DNA from 4 places in the Halobacillus sp. KGW1 genome. Region 3 is predicted to be linked to each of the others. Evidence: riboswitches for the same ligand, from Rfam matches in the RefSeq annotation. Region 3 holds a riboswitch; each other region holds the start of a gene.
The links. A riboswitch is a leader RNA that binds a small molecule or an ion and turns the genes downstream of it on or off. The one in region 3 is predicted to bind cobalamin.

Region 1 (5,253 bases), on a different contig from region 3:
AAGCCCAGGCGTAACGGGTATCATCCCAGTTCAATACGTTTGAGCTTCTGCCGTTAACAATACCTGTTGAAGCATTGGGAGCTTCATGATCCACCAGTTTTCTTTTGTTTATTGTGCGCATGATAGGTGTCCCTCCTTATTATGATGAACAGTATTCACAGTCGTCGTATTCGCCTTGACTGGAAGTCGATCTTGTATAATATGTCGTCTTCATCCCGCTTCGCCATGCATCCAAATGCAGGGAGAGGAGTTCTTTCGCCTGAATGGTATTTCTTACATACATATTGAAGGAAATGGCCTGATCGATGAATCGCTGGCGGATACTGTTCTGCTTGATGCTAGTATGCTGATCAATATCGTAAGCGGATTTATAATACCCGTAAGTCGTGTGATCGAGCTCTGGTGCGGTTACTGGAATCTTGTAGTCTTTCTTCTCTTCTGAGTAGAACTTTTTGAAAATCGGATCGATGCTTGCTGTGCTTCCTGCTATCAGGGAAGTGCTGGAGTTTGGAGCGACAGCGAGCAGGTATCCGTTCCGCATTCCTTGTGTCGCTACTTTATTTCTCAGCTCATTCCAGTTCCATGTGCGGTCTTGGTCAAACGATCGTTTAACAAAAAATTCCCCGGTCTGCCAGTCAGAACCTTCAAATAGAGGGTAGCTTCCTTTTTCTTGAGCCAGCTCACTGCTTGCTTCTATCGCGTGATAAGCAACCGCTTCGTACACTTCCTCTGTATAGGCGAGTGCTTCTTCTGATTCCCAGGCAATCTTCTTCTTTGCAAGCAGGTGGGCCCAGCCGAAGGTTCCTAGACCTACGCCGCGATATTTCTGATTGGTCAATTGCGCCTGTAGTACAGGAATGGTGTTTTGTTCAATTACGTTGTCGAGCATACGTACTTGGATTGCAATCAAACGTGGAAGCACACCGGCTGGAACCGCACGGCCCAGATTGATGCTGGAAAGGTTACACACGACGAAATCACCAGGATTATGGACGGTAATGATCTTCCCGTCTTCCACGTATTGTTCGGATTGAGTGGTAGGTCTTTGATTCTGTGCTATTTCTGTACACAGATTACTGCAATAAATCATGCCGGCATGGTTGTTTGGATTCATCCGGTTTACTTCGTCCCGATAGAACATGTATGGTGTTCCGGTCTCCAACTGTCCAACCATGATCCGTTTCATAATTTCAATGGCGGGCACAGTTTCTTTGGAAAGCTCCGGGTTCTCTACACATGCCTGGTATTTATCTCTGAAAGAGCCTTCGCCGCGTTTTTCATCGAAATAATCTTCCAGCGAAAATCCCATGACTTTGCGTACTTCGTGAGGGTCAAACAAGTACCAGTCTTCCCGATTCTCCACTGCTTCCATGAAGATGTCCGGAATGGATACGCCTGTGAACAGGTCGTGCGTCCGCTGCCGTTCATCTCCGTTGTTCAATCGGCTGTCAAGAAACGGGAAAATGTCTTTATGCCATATGTCAAGATATACAGCGACGGCACCTTGACGCTGTCCGAGCTGATCGACGCTCACGGCTGTATTGTTTAACTGCTTCATCCAAGGAAGGACGCCGGAGGAAACCCCTTTAAATCCACGGATATCACTGCCGCGGCTGCGGATTTTGCCGAGATAGACTCCGATCCCTCCTCCGTGCTTACTGAGATTGGCGATGTCTGTGTTGCTGTCGTAGATGCCCTGAAGGCTGTCATCTACCGTATCGATGAAGCAGGAGCTCAGCTGACCATAACGTTTCCCCGCATTTGCTAAAGTCGGGGTGGCTACAGTCATGTATAAATGACTCAAAGCCCAGTAGGCTTCTTTTACGAGTGCCAACCGTTTTGGTGCTTCTTCTTGTGACATTAAGACCATTGCAATGATCATAAAGCGCTCTTGAGGAAGTTCATAAACTTCTTTCTCTTTACTTCTTGCAATATATCTGTCACTCAATGTCTTCAAACCAATGTAGGTGAATTGATGGTCACGTTCAGGGGCGAGTGCTTTTTCTAATTGGTATATATCTTCCTCTGAGTAATATGTAAGCAGCTTCTCGGAATAGATGCCTTTCTTAATCAACGTGCAGATTAGACCATGAAAATCTTCATATTCCTTGTTTGTTCCGCGGTTACTGGAAGCTTCCTCATACATCTGCTCAAGCAGCATTCTGCTGGCTGCAAATGTCCAATCCGGTTCCATTTCATCGACCTCAGCCAGACACTCGAGAATAAGAGCGTGGCGCTGGTCCTGTTCCGTCATATGTTCAAAACCTAAGTTAGGAATTTTATGGATGATGCGATCCAGATCAAGCATAGGGAACTCGGTTTTCCAAGCTTCTAATCTTTCTTTCCATTGGTCTTTAATTGCTGATACGCTCATGGTTTCACTCCTTGATCTGATATCTACATATAAAATAAAAAAATCCACTCCGGGAAAGGGAGTGGATGAAACCATGAAACGATGCGAGACACAAAAAAGTCCTCGTTCCATCGCTTCATCTTCTCAATCCCCGAAGAAGTTGAAACTCTGCCGAACGAAGATAGGTCTCCTGGCTGGCATCCGATCTTACTCTGGTCCTTCCCGTGCGCGGCACAGTGGAATCTTCCATTTCGCGGATGCGTACAGTTGCGGGGGCAGCTCCGGATTGGTTACCGGATTCCCTATTAAGCCTTGTGGCATCTTCTGTTCGCAAATACTATATGTAGTTGTTCAGATTAATTTTATTAGCTTATCTTGTGTTTCTATCATAACGGACAACGAAATAACATTCAAGCCTTTTCCATTCTACAACAAATACCTCCAAGCATCAAAACCCAGACACAGCGCATTGGTGTAAGGTATAATTTTATAAGAAGAAATATATATAAGAAGCGGAAAGGCGAGTGAGGAAATGGTTAAGTTCGATTGGCATAAAGAAGCAGAAAGGCAGTGGGACGACCGTGCCGGGATGTGGAGTTCAAAAAGCAAGGAAATGTGGGACGAAGGAAGTCGAAGTACGATCCTTCCCTTTCTTGAGAATCATATCCTGAAAGGAAAAGTAGCCGACCTCGGCTGTGGAGACGGCTATGGATCTTTCCGGCTTTGGCAGAAAGGATATGAGGTCACAGGGGTTGATTTGTCGAAAGACATGATTGATAAGGCGAATGCCAGAGTCAGGGAACAAGGACTTACCTTCGTCCAGGGGGATCTAACTGCTCTACCTTTCGAAGATGATTCGTTTGATAGTGCCATGGCGGTCAATTCATTGGAATGGACGGAGATTCCTTCACAGGGGCTTAATGAGATGAAGCGGATACTGAAGCCTGGGGGAAGACTTTGTATCGCACTGCTTGGTCCGACGGCAATGCCGAGGACCAACAGCTATCGCCGCTTGTTCGGGGAACAAGTCATATGCAATACGATGATGCCGTGGGAATTGAAGAAGATGGCAGAAGAGACAGGGTGGAGATCAATAGCTGGACAAGGGGTTTACAAGCGTGGTGTCGAGGACAGTCTCTTGGAGGGGCTTGAAGAAGAATTAAAGCAGGCACTTACATTCATGTGGGTATTTATTTTCGAAAAAGAATAAAACAATCCGGAGTTGCTTACCAATGCATCAAGGCGCATTGGAGCAAACTCCGGACTTTTTTTGTTGGATTAAGGATGCTCACCGCTTGTCGAACGCATGGGTACTGTTTCCCACAAGAATTCAGCCACTATTCTGTCGACTTCCGCAAGCTCATGGAGGCCGGAGTGGGTTGCCTGAGGCTGGTAAATTCTCTCTTCGTAGTAACGGCCGAATGGAACGATGTCTTCCAGTCCGTGGACGCTTGAGGCGTGGACAAGACCATCCCAGTGCTCCTGCTCCGGGGACTCCTTGTTGATGATTCCGGCCACCGCAAGGACGTCTACATTATCTGAGAAATGATCCTTATTCTTAACCATATCCTGGAGAGCATCAGAGTCTGGTCTCAAATCCACGGTTGCGGCCCCGTAATTGGATTCAAAATAGGAATCTTTCCGAATGCCTTTAAATGGACTGGCGATAGCAGCAACTTTCTTAACGGCAGGTACGCCGTCCGCAGGTTCGTTCAGTAAATAATTGATCGACGCTAACCCGCCCATGGAATGTCCGATAATATTTACTTGTTGAACATTGTAGCGGGAGTGAAGCTGGATCATCACGTTTTCGACCCATTTTGTTTGATTGGAAATACTGGCGCGATTATCTTCGAACAATATCTGCACAAACGGGTTCTTTGTCTGGGGGAAGCTTCCCTGGATGGAGAGGGTACCATCGTTCGCTACATAGACCGTCATCCTTTTTTTTCCCCAATTCATGGACTGCATCCGGTCCATCATGGTCTGGAAGCTCCTCGGCCCCCCTTTGAACCCGTGAATGAATAAGGTCGGTGTTACTTCTTCGCGCGGGTACGGTTCCGAGCTGCTCGATTTTGAATTGATCATCAGGATGAGCAGCCCTACAAATATAGAACCCAATGCAATATAAAGCCATTTCCAATTTTTCATTTGTAAAGTCATGGTTGTTCCTCCCGAATCCTGTCTTTCCTTCAGTGTAAAACAAGGAAGGCTTTGGATAAAACGATTTTATGCAAATTTGCGCATCCATGTGCAGAAACGGGTCTTCTTAGCTTGCCCTTAAAGAGCTGTGTCATGACCGACGGCATATTTTTGTGTTTAGCTCTCGTTTATCGGGGAAAACTGGAAATGTATGAAAGACAGAGCAGCATATATGGAGAAGGGAGCTTGTTTGCATTGACACAAGATGAATTAAAGAGCCAGATTAAGCAGATTATGGAACAACATAAAATCGGTACGTTGGCTACCGTAAAGAATGACAAACCTCATACCCGTTATATGACATTCTGGAATGATGAACAATTCACATTCTATACTCCTACGAACAGCGACACACATAAAGCGGATGAAATTGAAGCGAATCCGAATGTCCATATTCTGATCGGCTATGAAGGCGAAGGATACGGGGATACGTACTTGGAAGTGGAAGGACAGGCGAAGATCCGTGAAGACCAGGAAATTAAAGAAGAGTTGTGGTCGGAGCGCATGAACCGTTGGTTTGATGGGAAGGATGACCCGAACTATATTGTCCTTGAAATTATGCCGGAAAGCATTCGTCTAATGAACGAAGGGGAAGATACGCCTGCAACGCTTGATTTGTAAAAGGATACAAAAAAGGAAACCTCGACTTGTTACAGTCCGGGGTTTCCTTTTTTATTTTTTCCGGATTTAAGAAGTTG
Region 2 (5,253 bases), on a different contig from region 3:
TGTTGCGGAGAGCATCCTCGACCAAATTCCTGGAAACAGATACGCAGGCGAGAAATGTATTGGTGTTTCCGCATATGACTATCGACAATGATGCCCACCGGGTGACTGCGGAAGGGGAGGAAGTTTCCCTGACTCCGAAAGAGTACGAGCTGTTGCATTTTATGGCGCAGTCACCAGACAAGGTTTTCGACCGCGAGCAGTTGTTGAAGGAAGTATGGCAATATGAGTTTTTTGGTGACTTAAGAACGGTGGATACCCATGTCAAACGCCTGAGGGAGAAGCTGAGTAAAGTCTCTCAGGAAGCTGCAGGGATGATTGTGACTGTTTGGGGAATCGGATATAAGTTCGAGGTCAGCGGAGACTGATGTTCTGGCGGAGTGTTGTCGGGAAACTCTGGTTCACCATCCTCCTGCTTGTATGCTTCGTCCTTTTTATCCTTACCATTCTGCTGCTTGAGTTCTTCCAAAACTATCACATACTCGAAGCGGAAAGCGATCTGCTTCAGACAGCCGACAAGATCTCTCAAGTTGTCGACCGCTATGAATCTGATGAAGACCTTCTGCTTTCATCGACTATTTTAGTTAAAGATCCAGCGAGCAGCGCAGTCATTGTCTGGGGACCCGGCGACAGTCTTTTCGCTGAAAGTGAATCCGAAGCGATGCCGCAGCTTGATGATGCGTGGTTTCGGAAGGACCCTGAACTTCGGGCCGTTATGGAAAACGGTAAAGACGTCAAAAAGATTGCAGATATGCAGGAGCATGCCTCCGGTGTGATGGTAGTTGGAACACCTCTTGAGAATAGCTCTGGAGCGGTCTTTGTCTATCAATCGCTCGACACCGTAGAAGAGACCTCGGAGCAAACGACGAAAATCATATTTCTTGGAGCAGGGATCGCGATTATTTTAACTACAATTTTTGCCTTTTTCCTGTCTACGAGAATAACAGCTCCACTTATTAAAATGAGAAAGGGAGCTATGGAACTCGCTAAGGGAGAGTTTCATACGAAAATCCCGATCCGAACGCATGATGAAATCGGCGAGCTTGCCATGGCTTTTAATCGGATGGGAAGAGAGTTGAAATTTCATATTAATGCTTTGAATCAAGAGAAAGAACAACTCTCAGGGATCCTGCGTTCCATGGCGGACGGTGTCATAACCATCAATCGTCAAGGAGATGTGCTCATAACGAACCCTCCAGCCCAGCAGTATTTGAAAGCCGCTGATTTCGAACGGGATCCGTCCCGGGATAAGGAAGAGGAGCTTCGTCTGCCGGAGCCTTTAAAAGAGCTCTTTCAAAGTGTTATAACAGAGGAACATGAATCCATGGTGGAAGTATCCGTACAAGGTCGCTCATGGGTGATCATTATGACCCCTCTCTATGACAGGGAAAAGGTTCGTGGCGCCGTCGCGGTTCTGCGTGATATGACGGAAGAACGGAGACTAAATAAGCTTCGTAAAGATTTTATAGCCAATGTTTCGCACGAACTACGCACTCCAATTTCTATGCTTCAGGGATACAGCGAGGCAATTGTGGATGATATTGCAGAAACTAAAGAAGACAAAAACGAGCTGGCTCAGATCATTCATGATGAATCCCTCAGGATCGGCAGATTGGTCAACGAGCTGCTGGATTTGGCCCGTATGGAAGCGGGGCATATTCAGCTCGCTCATGATACGATCGAAATGGGACCGTATATGCAGAAGATTATCCGGAAGTTCAGTGGTCTGGCAGGTGATAAACAGGTGAACCTTACGCTTGATCTTGCTCCTGAACTCGGCAGGCTTACCTTTGATCCGGATCGTATTGAACAAGTGTTCACGAACTTGATTGATAATGCCATCCGCCACACGGAAGAAGGCGGAGAAGTAAATGTGACGGTCGTTCCAGACGGGAATGACTGGGTCGCTTCGGTAAACGACAGCGGTATGGGCATTGCTGAAGAAGACCTGCCATTTGTATTTGAACGCTTCTATAAGGCGGACAAATCCAGGAAGCGAAAAACGAAGGATTATAAGAAAGGAACCGGTCTCGGTCTCGCCATTGCAAAGAACATCGTCGAGGGGCACGACGGGGAGATCAGCGTCCACAGCAGGCTTGGGGAAGGGACGACCTTTACCTTCCGCATCCCTTTCATTCATGGGTAATCCCCTTATTGCCAATTGTGACGGTTTCGTGTACGCTTAAAAAGGAACTGTATAAAATGAGAATTCAGGTGTCTGAAAGACTTAAAATGGGAATCCGGTAAGGAAACCGGAACTGTCCTCGCAACTGTGAGTGCCGACGAAAAGGTGGATCCACTGTGGATAACGGGAAGGAGCCTTGGAAGGATGACGCACGAGTCAGTAGACCTGCCTGATCTCGCGTTTCAATACTTCGAGGATTGAGTATTTGAGGCAACCGATCGGTGAATGGCGGCCAGTCCCGCTTCTATTGGTTCGTCTTAGAGCTTGTCCCAACAGGGGCAGGCTCTTATTTGTGGCTACTCAAAACCCTCAAAAAGACAGAAGGGGAGAAAAAAATGTTACAGAAATGGTATCGCCTGATGATGGCGGCCTTCCTTGCCGTCGGTGTTTTGGCAGGATGCGGCGCGCAGGAAGATGAAGAAAAGAGTGCAGAAACGACCGAACAGCAGGAACAGGAAATTACCGTAGAGGTGGAGCTTTCACAAGATAATGGTGCCGAAGAAATTGCTTCTGAATCAATTACTGCCGAAGAAGGTGCGAATCTGATGGAGGTGATGGAGGACAATTTCAAAGTGGAACAGTCCGGAGGATTCATCAACTCCATTGAAGGTGTTGGAGGCGATGAAAAGAAAGCATGGATGTACACCGTCAATGGAGAAGAAGGTCAAGTCGGCGCAGAAGATTATGAATTGAAAGATGGAGATCAGGTTACCTTCGATTATCATGCGTGGGAATGACCAACTATGAACACATATAAACTGACGTTGATTGCCATGCTGTCAGCATTAGCTGTTGCGGGCCGAATGGCTCTTGCCAATATTCCTAATGTCCAGCCTGTAACGGCGATTATTATCATCGCCGGATTTTGGCTGGGTCCAGTTGGAGGTGTACTGGTTGCTTTCGTAACGACACTGACTTCCAACCTCCTCCTCGGCATGGGTATGTGGACCGTATGGCAGATAACAGCCTGGGGTTTAATCGGTGTCGGAGCAGGTATCTTAGGTAAGATTCTTCCTAAGCTTCCGGTATGGTTGTTATCTGTATATGGTTTTTTGAGTGGTATCTTCTATGGCTTTGTCCTGTCTCTCACGATGCATGTCGCAGGACAGCCCTTCTGGGCCTATTATCTGGCAGGGATTCCTATGGACATCAATCATGCGGTTTCAAACACTGTTTTTCTGATTGTTATGGCTCCTGTATTAGGACGGTTGTTCAGACGTTACCCATTAACAAACCATAGATTGGACCCAGCAGGAAAGCTGCCCTAGAACAGGGTAGCTTTTTCTTTTTTTTTCGTATTAGTATAGGTAGTGTAACGATCTCCTATTTGTTACGACTATATACATAGGTGATTCAGGGGGTACTGTTTTGAAATCGTTCTTTGATGAACTGTATAAGCAACATCACCGGGATTTATTTCAATTTCTTATCTATATGGTCAAGGACCGTGCTGTTGCAGAAGATCTCGTGCAGGAAGTGTACATACGTGTCATAAAATCCTATCATTCCTTTCGAAAGCAAAGCTCAGAAAAGACGTGGCTGCTTTCCATTGCCCGTCACGTGGCCATCGACTATTTTCGGAAGCAGAAGAGAAAAAGGGATCGTATTATAGAAACATTTGATTGGACGAAGAATAAGGAGAGCTTACGCGATGGTCTCCCTCTGCCTGAGGAAGTGGCTGTAATGAACGAAGAGGTGAAGGAAATGTACAGAGCTTTGGATAAGTGTTCTTTTAATCAGAGGAGTGTGCTCATACTCCGCTATTTGCAGGGAATGTCCATTCAGGAAACAGCAGAGGCTCTTTCTTTCAGTGAAAGCAAAGTGAAAACGACGCAGCATCGTGGTATGAAAGCCTTGAGAACCCATATAGAAAAAGCGAGGGAAGGAGGAGGAGACATTGAGTAAGAAAAAAATATCAGACCAGGATGTGAAGCAGTGGCTTTCTCAGTTACCTTCTTTGGAAGACAAAAGGGAGCAGGGGGAGGTGTATCGCGCTGTTGAAAGAAGGATAAATCGTGGTGTGAGGAAGAAGCGGCACCGGATTGTTCCTCTATTATCTATTCTTACCGTTCTCTCTCTCCTTGCAGTCTCTCTCCCGTTTGTTCAGGAAATCCTGCAGCCCCTTCCTGAACAAGGGGCGCAGCAAACAGACACGAGGGAAGGGGAATTTGTCCCATTACCACCCGTTTTGGAAGGAGCTGGATTGGATATGCCGACACATACACTGTCACTGGTTGCAGATACCCGCAAATCCGGGATGAGGGTGCAGGCCTTCCCGGACAGGAATGGAGAGTTCGTCATTCCAATCACACTCGCTTCCGAAGAAACGAGAGTGGACCCAGACACTTTCGGACTTTCTCCGCGTACTGTTCCTGAAGTGGATTACGAGATAGATGAAGAGAATGGAAAAGCGAGAGCGGTATTTCCTGAGAACTATCAAGTCAGCGGGAGTTCATGGGCTAGGTCTGTCGTGGAAAGTGTGAGGTGGGAATTATCCGGATATGCCTCAGATTCCGTTGATGTGAAGACTTCTGACGGGAAACAGGTTGCCATCGGTAATTATGGTGTGACCGATAAACTGCCTGTAGTTTCAGAAGAAACGTATTATTTTCTTATTTATCACTATGATGCTTCCACAAAATCGCTGCTCACTCCCGTACAAGCAGATGATGATGCAGACTTTTCGGATCTCCTTACAGAGATGGGAAAGAATGCTCCTTTTCCACAGCTTGAGTCTCCAATTCCAGATCATGTTCGTTTGTCCGTCGTTAAGGAAGATAAAGAGCGTTTGTATCTTGATGTAGATCACCATGCCTTCAAGGATGAAAGGGAAAGAAGGGAAATGGTGGATGCTTTGCTTGCAACGGCATTTTCGGCCGGTTATCGGGAAGTGAAGTTCAGCGGCCTGGAACGAGAGAAAGGTGCCTACGATTTTCGTCACCCTATACCTACTCCTGAGGTTATTAATCTTCTCGCTCCGAATTGATGGTCAATAGTCAAAGCCCTGCAGATAGTGGACAGCGATGAATCATGTTAAAATGGAAATATCAAAAAGGGGAAGATGGGAATGG
Region 3 (5,253 bases):
CTTAAAAGGCCGCTTAGAATAAATCAAAGGAAAGCTGCTCCGAATCCACCGTCTCTCTTTTCCTTACACCCTTGCGAGAACCATGTTTCCTAAGCTGTTTGCCAGCCTCGTCTTCAGCTGTTTGCGACTCCTTCACAGCCCATAAGGTATCCCGTGCTTTCTTCGTTGCTGCTTGGATATCGATCATGGGAGCCGGATATTCCAAGGAGGCAAACGAAGGAAGCTTCCATGGCTCGTGAATGAAAGACGCAGGAATGCCGCGAAGCTCCGGAATATAAGTCCGGATAAAAGCCCCGCCCGGGTCGTGGTCGAGTCCCTGTTTGACAGGATTATAGACTCGGATGGTATGGAAACCTGTCGTACCAGCCTGCATCTGCATTTGGCTGTAATGGATTCCCGGTTCATAATCGAGGAACAACCCCGCCAGTGCACGGGCTGGTTTTCGCCAATCCAGTCTTAATGTATGACAGGCAAAGGAAACGACCATCGCCCTGGAACGAAAATTGATCCAGCCAGTCTCATGAAGGGCACGCATGGCGGCATCGATCATCGGGAATCCGGTACTTCCTTGATACCAGCGGCGGAATGCTTCTTCATTCCATTCCTCGTACACTTGATCAAAAGCAGGATTCATCGACTCTTCCGCGATTTCGGGCTCATCCTCCAAACGCTGGATGAAATGGCAGTGCCAGTAAAGACGGGACAAGAAATTCTCCAGCTGCTTTCTTTCTCCCGCATCGCTGCATGCCCTGATCTTCATCCAAGTCTGCTGGACAACGAAGCGGAGGGATATGTTTCCCCAGGCAAGATATGGAGACAGACGACTTCCAGATCGTGCTGATTTCAGTGGTTTCGATATGTGATAAGAATAGGAATGGAAGCGTACCCTTAAAAAGCTGTCCAACGTCCGATGTGCTTCTTCCACTCCTCCCTTCTGTCCTTTATCAAGCGTCGAACCGCCGACATACAGCGAGTCCAATTGGTCCAGATTCAACGTCAACACGGATTCCTTTTCCGGGACGCAAGGGATTTTTTCCGGTACAGGAAAGACCGGATGCTTCATGAACTGTTCCCAGCGCTCAGAAAATCCGTCCCTTGAGTTCAAGCCACGGAAGACTCCGAATGGTTGATCTTCTTTCATGGTTAACCCCTTTTGCTTCATCCACGACCTTACTCTCTGATCTCTTGAAAACGTGACCGGTGTTCCATTTTCTTCATGCGCATGCAGAGAAAACGGACCATATGTCTCGTATATCTCTTCCAGCACTGTTTCCATCTCCCCCACAGCGACGAATAACCGACCGCCTCTCTGCTTTAACTCCTTCTGCAGATCATGGAGGCTCTCTTTCACAAATTGATAATGGCGGGCAGACAGCTCCTGCCCCTGCCAGATGGAAGGTTCTGCAACGTAAAGCGGAAGAACCATGTCTCCCGACTGTACCGCATTATATAATGGTGCATGATCATGGAGACGAAGGTCCCGCTTGAACCAGACGACACGCAACAAAATAACCAGCTCCCGAGTAGTAATACCCTACATTCTACCTTTTCGATAGATTTTTTTCACCCGTTGATACTCGCCCCTCTCCATCCTTTTTCTAGAAAAAATTGTAGAAGAGCGGATTGACACCCTATTTTTCTCATGCTAGTATGCTTGTAATCAATCCAATAGCAATCTCTTATTCAGAGTGGTGGAGGGACTGGCCCTACGAAACCCGGCAACCGATCGATATGATTGTGGTGCTAATTCCAGCAGAGCAGATGCTCTGAAAGATAAGAGAGGTCCGTACAATCAGAACCTCTCATACAAGAGGTTCTTTTTTTATTATTCAACTGAATAATCTGTTCCACAGGTGCCGGGGTGTCCCCCGGCTTAAAAGGGAAGACCGGTGAAAATCCGGCACGGTCCCGCCACTGTAATTGGGAGCGGAGCTGCAGCAGCCACTATCATAGTCGATGGGAAGGCGCAGCCCGCCGTGATCATAAGTCAGGAGACCTGCCTCTGGAACCCGCACTAGGTCCTACGAGGAATAGGCAGGTGTTGACAACGGGATTCGTCTACCCTTTTTTCGACGTATCCTTCCCATGTCACTCCGTCGTCTCTCTTTGTAGGTAAGAGAGATTTTTTTATTGGATTGAAAAACAACTGCAGGAGGAATGGGAAATGAAACAAGCACGAAGTTCAGCAATTGGGTACCCGCGTATCGGGGAGAAACGGGAATGGAAGAAAGCTCTGGAGCGCTATTGGAAGAAAGATACGACAGAACAGGAGCTTGTGGAAGAACTGACTGCCCTCCGACACAAGGATTGGAAGAAACAAAAAGAAGCAGGGCTCGATTTGATTCCGGTCGGTGACTTCAGCTATTACGACCACGTTCTGGATACATCCATCATGTTCGGGATCATTCCCAAGCGTTTTCAGGATACGGAACCTACTTCACTGGAAACGTATTTCAACATCGCCCGTGGCACAGAATCAGCGGTAGCCTCCTCCATGACAAAATGGTTTAATACCAACTATCACTATATCGTCCCGGAAATTGAAAAGGATACAAAACCGGTGCTTCTGGAGAACAGGCCTCTCCGCTATTATAAAGAGGCGAAGGAGCAGCTCGGCATTGATGGAAAACCGGTGCTGCTAGGGCCTGTGACCTACTTGAAGCTTGCCAAGGGTTTTGATAAGCAGCCGTTCGAACAAGTGCTGCAGACACTGGTACCGCTCTACATACAAGTGCTTCAAGAATTGGCCGCAGAAGGAGCAGCTTGGGTTCAAATCGATGAGCCGATTCTTGTTACTGACTTATCGGAAAAAGACCTCCGCTTCGTTCAATCGGTTTATGACACCATTTCTAAAGAAGTGAGCGGCATCAAGCTTTTGCTTCAAACATACTTTGAAGCGGTGGAAGCTTATGATTCCGTCATTCAACTTCCTGTAGATGGCATCGGCCTTGATTTCGTGGATAATAACGGCCAAACCCTGTCCCAGCTCGCTGAACACGGCTTTCCGAACGATAAAGTATTGGCGGCGGGAGTGATTAACGGCCGAAACATCTGGCGAAACGATTGGAAACACACATGGCAGATCACGGATGCTGTCAGAAAGATCGTGCCGGAAGACCGCTTGATTCTCCAGCCTTCCACCAGCCTGCTTCACGTGCCGGTGACGACCGAATCGGAAACGAAGCTGGCATCTGACCTGAAACAGGTCCTTGCCTTCGCTGATCAGAAACTGGAAGAAACGGTTCTTCTGACGAAGGGCGTCAATCAAGGAAAAGCAATCATCCTGCCGGAGGTGGAGAAACATTCCCGGAACTGGAGATCCTTTGCGGATTCCGAAGGCCGCTCGAACGAGAACGTACAGCAGGAAGTAAAACGTTGGAAAGACAAACATCCGTCCCGTGCCTCCGAATTTTCCAATCGAAAGAAGGTACAGGAGGAAAAGTTCGCTCTGCCTCTGCTCCCGACAACGACGATCGGCAGCCTGCCCCAGACAACAGAAATCAGAAAGGCCCGCGCCAACTTCCGAAAAGGTGCATGGAGCGAAGAAACATACGATGCATTCGTAAAGGAAAGGACGGCCGAATGGATCGCCAACCAGGAAGAGGTCGGCCTCGACGTCCTTGTTCACGGCGAATTCGAGCGGAATGACATGGTAGAATATTTCGGTGAGAAGCTGAACGGTTTCGCCTTTACGGAATACGCCTGGGTGCAGTCCTACGGCTCCCGCTGTGTGAAGCCTCCCATTATATTCGGAGATGTATCTCTACCGGCTCCTATGACGGTGAAAGAGAGCGCTTATGCACAGTCATTGACCAACAAACCGGTCAAAGGGATGCTGACTGGGCCGATTACCATCCTGAATTGGTCATTCGTGCGGGAGGATATCCCTTTTGCAGAGGTTACGGAACAAATTGCTCTTGCTCTCCAAAAGGAAATCCGTGCTTTAGAAGACGCAGGCATTGGAATGATTCAAGTAGACGAGCCGGCACTACGTGAGGGGCTGCCGCTGAAATCCAATAAACAAGCGACGTACCTTGACCAATCTGTCCGCGCCTTTTTACTTGCGACCGCTGCAGCGGCAGATGAAACGCAAATCCATACGCACATGTGTTATTCGGAATTCGGCAGAATCATTGCCACGATTGACAAACTGGATGCGGACGTCATTTCCATTGAAACTGCCCGCAGCCATGGGGAACTGATTGAAGCTTTCGAAACGTTCGCATACGATAAAGGTATCGGACTCGGCGTTTACGACATTCACAGCCCGCGGATTCCAAGTGTGGAAGAAATGGAACAAAGCATCCGTCGTGCTCTGAAAGTGCTCGATCCACGCCAGTTCTGGATCAATCCCGACTGCGGATTAAAGACACGCGGGATCAAGGAAACACTTGCTTCCCTTCATCACATGCAGCAAGCTGCTCAAAACATACGCGAGCAGCAAAAGACAACCATTCTCCAATAATATAGAAGAAACCAAACGGCACACCTTCCATCGGTGTGCCGTTTGGTTATGCCTCAAGCGTCCCTTTCGTCAGCTGCTGCTTAAGGGACGCTGCTTTCTTCTTAATTTCTTTTTTCTTCTCTTCCTCCCGCTTCTGCCATTGACTGTAGATCAATTTCATTCTTGGATTATCCTGCAGCTTATCGGCATGCCTGTCCAGGAAATCCCAATACATCGCGTTGAACGGACAGGCATCATCTTCTGTTTGATGCTTGACGTTAAACTCGCAATGCTTACAGTAATTACTCATTTTCTTAATGTAAGACCCTGAAGAAACATACGGCTTCGTCGACAGCAATCCTCCATCAGCATAAAGAGCCATGCCGAGCACATTCGGAAGGACAACCCAGTCATAGGCATCGACATACATTTCATTGAACCAATCCGATACCGCCTGCGGAGAGATACCGAACAAATTGGAGAAATTCCCGATGATCATCAACCGTTGGATATGATGGCCGTAACCTACATCGATCACAGGACGGATCGCTTGTTCCATGCATTTCATTTTCGGCTTTCCTGTATAAAAAAATGCCGGTAGTTCAGCCTCGTGACCGAGTTCGTTTACAGAAGCGTAGCCGGGCATTTTCTTCACGTACACAGCACGCATATATTCCCGCCACCCAAGTATCTGTCGGATGAAGCCCTCCACGGCGTTCAGCGGTGCTTCCCCTGCAGCATAGGCAGCTTCTGCCTTTTCAATTACTTCCTCAGGATTCAGAAACCCTATATTAATAGAAGAAGAAAGC
Region 4 (5,253 bases), 180 kb from region 3:
ATTACACCACTATTACACAACAGTTACCGTAAGATGATAAAAAACTCCAGAAAGCGACAGGCGCTTCCTGGAGTTCAGGGGGACTCTTTTTAAACTATATTCTTTACCAGCTCCACAAATGCATCAGCTTTGATTCGTTTCTTGCCGCCACCCTGGACAAAATGCGGTTTTCCTCCGCCTTTTCCCTCGATATGCGGCAACACTTGTTTCGCCACGTCATTCATATTTCTGTCCAGTCCGCTGCCACAGGCAAGTACAAACTGGAGGGCATCTTCCTGTTCACTGACGAGCAGGACACAGGCATCCGTCGTTTCGTTCAACACAGCCTGCCCTAAAGTCTGGAGCTGCTTAATGGAACGGTCCTGATATACTGCAGAGAGAAACTGTTTCTGCTCTCCTTGTTCCACAAGCTCCTTCGCTTCATAGCCGATCAGCTTACTCTCCAAATCCAAGATGTACTTATCCTTCTCTTTGCTTTTTTCATTCAGCTCAACGATTTCCTCCGGCAGCGCCTCCTCGGGACGGGCAACGAGCTGCTTCAACTCCGTCAACAGTCGATGTTTCTTTCCGAACTGTCCAAGCAGGCGTTCTCCGCAGACAAATTCCAGGCGCACCTGACCCTTATTCTTAGTCCAGCCCAGAAGCTTGACAGCCCTTACTTCCCCGGTCGCCTGCGGATGTGTTCCGCCGCAGCCATTATAATCAACGCCCGGAATCATGACGAGACGGACATTTTCCGTGACGGCGAGTTTCTTACGCAAAGGATACTTCCCCGCCTCTTCCGCCGTCATCCATGCTGTTTCCCCCTTAATATTTTTCAGGATCAAGCGGTTGACCTCTGCTTCCGCTTCTGTAAGCGTTTCTTCCAGAAGCTCAGAAGTATCCAAATCGATCGTGACCGTTTCCTCACCCAGATGGAAGCTGGTCGTCTGCCACTGAAAACGATCTTCCATGACTGCAGAAAGGATATGCTGCCCGCAATGCTGCTGCATATGGTCAAAGCGTCTGGCCCAGTCAATTTCCCCATGGACGGTACCTCCGACGACCATCGGCTCCTCCAAATAATGACGGATATCGCGGTCCACTTCTTCCACACCCGAAACCGGTGCTCCGTTCAAAGCTCCTCGATCACTCGGCTGGCCGCCGCCGGTTGGATAAAAGGCTGTTTCTTCAAGAATGACGAAAAATCCGTTATCATCCTGCCCGGTACGGGCAATGGTTGTATCAAATGCTGTCAAATAAGCATCTTCATAATATAATTTCCGTGTCATATACTTTCCTCCTATGTATATCCTACGGGAATCGTAGCATTTTTTCACATGGTGCCGCCACATATTTCCCGGGAAATCGACGAAACAATAAAGAAGACTCCGCTGTTTCCAGCAGAGCCTTCGAGAGTCTTCCTGATAATTATAAAGATCCTACAGCATCGCGGACGGTCGTATTTCCCCCGACCACTTGGAATTCCTTACCGATTGTTGCCTCATTTTCCAATGTCGCAAGAATGACGCTCGCCACGTCTTCACGGGAAATTTCCCCGCGTTCGACTTTCTCAGCCGCTTCCACTTCACCCGTACCCGCATCGTTCGTCAACATTCCCGGGTGGATGATCGTGTAATCCAGATCCGTTCGTCGCAGCCAGTCATCTGCATAGTGCTTCGCAATGACATAAGGAGCGAAAGAAGCCGGTGCTTCCTGAATCGCTTCCCGCGTCGTATCGAAAGAACTGATCATGACGTAGCGCTTCACACCTGCCTGCTTCGATGCTTCGATCGTCTTCACCGCACCGTCAAGGTCGATCATTACTGTTTTATCAGGGCCGGTATTCGGACCGGATCCCGCTGTAAATACGACAGCGTCCACTCCTTTAAACGCTTTTGCAATGGTTTCCGTGTCGTCTTCCAAGTCAATAAGGACCGTTTCGGCTCCTAAATCTTTGAAGTAGGACGCCTGCTCCTCTTTGCGGATCATAGCGACGGCTTCTACTTTTTCGCTGTCCTGGATTTTCTCAACCAGATGTTTACCGACTTGACCATTTGCACCTACTACAAGAACTTTCACTCTCACTCATCCTTTCTATGGAAAACATACATGGTATAGTTTGTTCACCTGTAAGATATGTAACCTTTTTTTATAAAAAGCAAACATCCCAGCTGTTCCTACCACGGGGAAGAAAGGAAAATATTGTTTATTTATGGATTGTTTGATATATTGAACTGTGACAACTGAATACGTTTTGATTCGGGTGCAGGCGCACAAATGCTGCCTGCTTAAAAGGGAAACCGGTGAAAAGCCGGTGCTGTCCCGCAACTGTAATTGGGAGCGAACTGAAGGACCACTGTCCCCGCCATCAGGCGGGAATGGGAAGGGTTCAGGGAGCGATGATCATAAGCCAGGAGACCTGCCCGTTTCAGCGAACATCATGTACCTACGAGGATAGGGGGTGTGAAGTGCCGTTTCAGGAGAAGGATGGATACGCATGGCTGCGGATCTTATTTGCTTTTCCTATGAAGAACGCAGCTTGACAACTTCTTGGGGAAGTTGTTTTTTTATTGGCTTTATTTCCGAATGAAATAGAGGTGTCTCTATGAATGATCCGATAGACAGCTATATCGACCTTTTTAAAGCATCTATTATGAATCAGTTCTACGCCGCTCTTCCAAGTACACTGGAGGAGACGTTCGAACAATGGCAGAAGGAATGCCGTGACTCGGAAGAACGAATTCGTTTAGAAAAAGCATACGCCCTTGTCCGCGAAGAACTTTTCGGTAAGCATTCGCTGTCCTGATCTTATTTTTGTAAGCGGTTACTATAAGGAGGATGTCTATGCCTGATCAAATGATCTATCGACCTGGTCTTGATGGTGTGATTGCTGCAGAGACGCAGCTTTCCTACCTGGATACAGAGAATGAGGAAATTGTCATCCGCGGCTATGAACTGATTGAGCTTGCCGGCTGTAAGACCTATACAGACTTGATTCATCTTCTGCTTCACGGCAGTCTCCCTGCAGGTGCAGAACGATCAAATATCGAAGCTTCTTTAATAAAGGAATATTCCCTGCCGCAAGGATTTTTTACGCTTTTCGAAAAGCTTCCGTCCTCTACACACCCGATGGATGCGCTGCGGACAGGCGTTTCCGCCCTTGCCGGCCACGATGAAAGGCTGGAAGACCACTCACCGGAGGTCATGCGTACGACAGCGCTGCGTTTACTGGCTAAAATTCCGAACATCGTCGCTAACAGTTACCACATCCTGCAGCAGGAACCGGTCATCGAGCCCAGGGAGGAACTCTCTTACAGCGCGAATTTCTTATACATGATCACCGGTACGATACCATCGGAGCAGGAGGTGAAGTTCTTCGACCGTTCCCTGTTGCTCTACAGCGAGCACGAAATGCCGAACTCGACCTTCACCGCCCGGGTCATCGCATCGACGAATGCCGACTTGTATGGTGCCTTGACCGGTGCCGTCGCCTCCTTAAAAGGGAATCTTCACGGCGGTGCGAATGAAGCGGTCATGCATATGCTGCTTGAAGGAAAAACGACCGACGGATTCCGTCACCTGCTCTATGAAAAGCTCCAGAAGAAAGAAAAGGTGATGGGATTCGGTCATCGAGTGTATAGGAATCGCATGGACCCACGGGCTTCCCTCATGAAAGAAGCTCTTCGGGAACTCGCAAAAGAAAAAAAACGTGAAGACCTGTTTGACATGTGCGAAGCAGGAGAAGCCGTCATGAAAGAAGAAAAAAATCTATATCCGAATCTGGATTACTACGCTGCTCCTGTCTATTACCTTCTTTCTGTTCCAATCGCTTTGTACACGCCGATCTTCTTTGCTGCAAGAACCCTCGGCCTCTGTGCCCATGTCACAGAACAATACGCCAACAACAAGTTGTTCCGTCCCCGTGTCCTTTATTCCGGCCCGCGGGATCTGCATCCATAAAGGAAGAAAGCCGGGCTGCCTGCCCGGCTGTATGGTACATATTCTTTGTAAAGGTGGAGATGAAATGGAAGAAGTGAAAATGAATACCCTCAAGGAAACCGATCCATTATTGGAGGAAATCGCTGCTTATGCGGTTCACGAAGAAGTTACCAGCGAGGAAGCGTTGCAGACAGCCCAGTACGTCCTGATGGATTCGCTTGGCTGCGGGTTTCTCGCCCTTCGATACCCGGAATGCACGAAACACCTCGGTCCCATCGTTCCTGGTACTATCGTTCCTGACGGCTCGCGTGTCCCGGGGACTTCCTATGAATTGGATCCTGTTCATGCCGCCTTCAATATCAGCTGTATGATTCGTTGGCTCGACTACAATGACACGTGGCTCGCTGCCGAGTGGGGGCATCCCTCCGACAACCTGGGAGGAATCCTGGCCATCGCCGACTATATCAGCAGGAGGCGACTGGCCGCAGGGGAAGCTCCGCTCCACATGAAGGACGTGCTCGTGAACATGGTGAAGGCCCACGAAATTCAAGGTGTCCTTGCACTTGAGAACAGCCTGAACAGAGAAGGTTTGGACCACGTCCTTTACGTAAAAGTCGCAACAGCCGCCGTTGTTACAGCGATGCTCGGCGGGACGAAGGAAGAAGTCACCGATGCCGTCTCGCAGGCATGGGTCGATAATTCCAGTCTCCGCACATACCGCCACGCGCCAAACACCGGATCACGGAAATCCTGGGCTGCCGGTGATGCGACAAGCAGGGGTGTCCGTCTGGCTTTAATGACGAGAAAAGGAGAAATGGGATATCCCACAGCATTATCTGCGCCAGGGTGGGGCTTTCAGGATGTCCTGTTCAGCGGGAAAAAGCTGACACTGGCCCGCCCGCTCGGTTCCTATGTCATGGAGAATATCCTGTTTAAAATCGCATACCCAGCCGAGTTTCATGCCCAGACGGCTGCGGAAGCCGCCGTCCAGCTCCACACGGAAGTAAAAGACAGACTTTCCGACATTGCCAGGATTACCATCACCACCCATGAATCGGCGATTCGGATCATTGATAAGAAAGGACCGCTGCACAACCCTGCGGATCGCGATCACTGCCTGCAGTACATCACAGCTGTCGGATTGATTTACGGCACCCTGAACGCCGACCACTATGAAGATGACACGGCCCGGAATCCGGATATCGACCGACTAAGAGGGTTGATGACAACGGTGGAGTGCGAGGAATACAGCCGCGATTACCTCGATCCGGATAAACGTTCGATCGCCAATGCTGTTCAGGTATTCTTTACAGACGGTTCCTGCACTGAACA

Region 1: linked by a shared signal. The riboswitch ahead of AXG56_RS17850 (ribonucleoside-diphosphate reductase subunit alpha) and the one ahead of metE (5-methyltetrahydropteroyltriglutamate--homocysteine S-methyltransferase) in region 3 are both predicted to bind cobalamin.
Region 2: linked by a shared signal. The riboswitch ahead of AXG56_RS05720 (DUF4430 domain-containing protein) and the one ahead of metE (5-methyltetrahydropteroyltriglutamate--homocysteine S-methyltransferase) in region 3 are both predicted to bind cobalamin.
Region 4: linked by a shared signal. The riboswitch ahead of AXG56_RS17080 (hypothetical protein) and the one ahead of metE (5-methyltetrahydropteroyltriglutamate--homocysteine S-methyltransferase) in region 3 are both predicted to bind cobalamin.

What each region holds. Positions count from the first base shown of each region.
Region 1 covers NZ_LSOC01000005.1:73,963-79,215, reverse strand. The annotation lists gene AXG56_RS17855 (ribonucleotide-diphosphate reductase subunit beta) at 1-121, opposite strand, end outside; gene AXG56_RS17850 (ribonucleoside-diphosphate reductase subunit alpha) at 140-2,374, opposite strand; cobalamin riboswitch at 2,516-2,693, opposite strand; gene AXG56_RS17845 (class I SAM-dependent methyltransferase) at 2,886-3,563, shown strand; gene AXG56_RS17840 (alpha/beta fold hydrolase) at 3,632-4,516, opposite strand; gene AXG56_RS17835 (pyridoxamine 5'-phosphate oxidase family protein) at 4,751-5,176, shown strand; gene AXG56_RS17830 (DUF2254 domain-containing protein) at 5,243-5,253, opposite strand, start outside.
Region 2 covers NZ_LSOC01000002.1:981,948-987,200, reverse strand. The annotation lists gene AXG56_RS05730 (response regulator transcription factor) at 1-365, shown strand, start outside; gene AXG56_RS05725 (ATP-binding protein) at 365-2,143, shown strand; cobalamin riboswitch at 2,193-2,370, shown strand; gene AXG56_RS05720 (DUF4430 domain-containing protein) at 2,518-2,919, shown strand; gene AXG56_RS05715 (ECF transporter S component) at 2,926-3,450, shown strand; gene sigX (RNA polymerase sigma factor SigX) at 3,551-4,087, shown strand; gene AXG56_RS05705 (hypothetical protein) at 4,080-5,168, shown strand; gene AXG56_RS05700 (helix-turn-helix transcriptional regulator) at 5,250-5,253, shown strand, end outside.
Region 3 covers NZ_LSOC01000004.1:280,038-285,290, forward strand. The annotation lists gene AXG56_RS16300 (deoxyribodipyrimidine photo-lyase) at 14-1,507, opposite strand; SAM riboswitch class I at 1,677-1,780, shown strand; cobalamin riboswitch at 1,835-2,019, shown strand; gene metE (5-methyltetrahydropteroyltriglutamate--homocysteine S-methyltransferase) at 2,165-4,465, shown strand; gene AXG56_RS16310 (cryptochrome/photolyase family protein) at 4,512-5,253, opposite strand, start outside.
Region 4 covers NZ_LSOC01000004.1:462,351-467,603, forward strand. The annotation lists gene AXG56_RS17070 (DHHA1 domain-containing protein) at 90-1,271, opposite strand; gene AXG56_RS17075 (SDR family oxidoreductase) at 1,411-2,061, opposite strand; cobalamin riboswitch at 2,227-2,424, shown strand; gene AXG56_RS17080 (hypothetical protein) at 2,588-2,788, shown strand; gene mmgD (citrate synthase) at 2,827-3,942, shown strand; gene AXG56_RS17090 (bifunctional 2-methylcitrate dehydratase/aconitate hydratase) at 4,007-5,253, shown strand, end outside.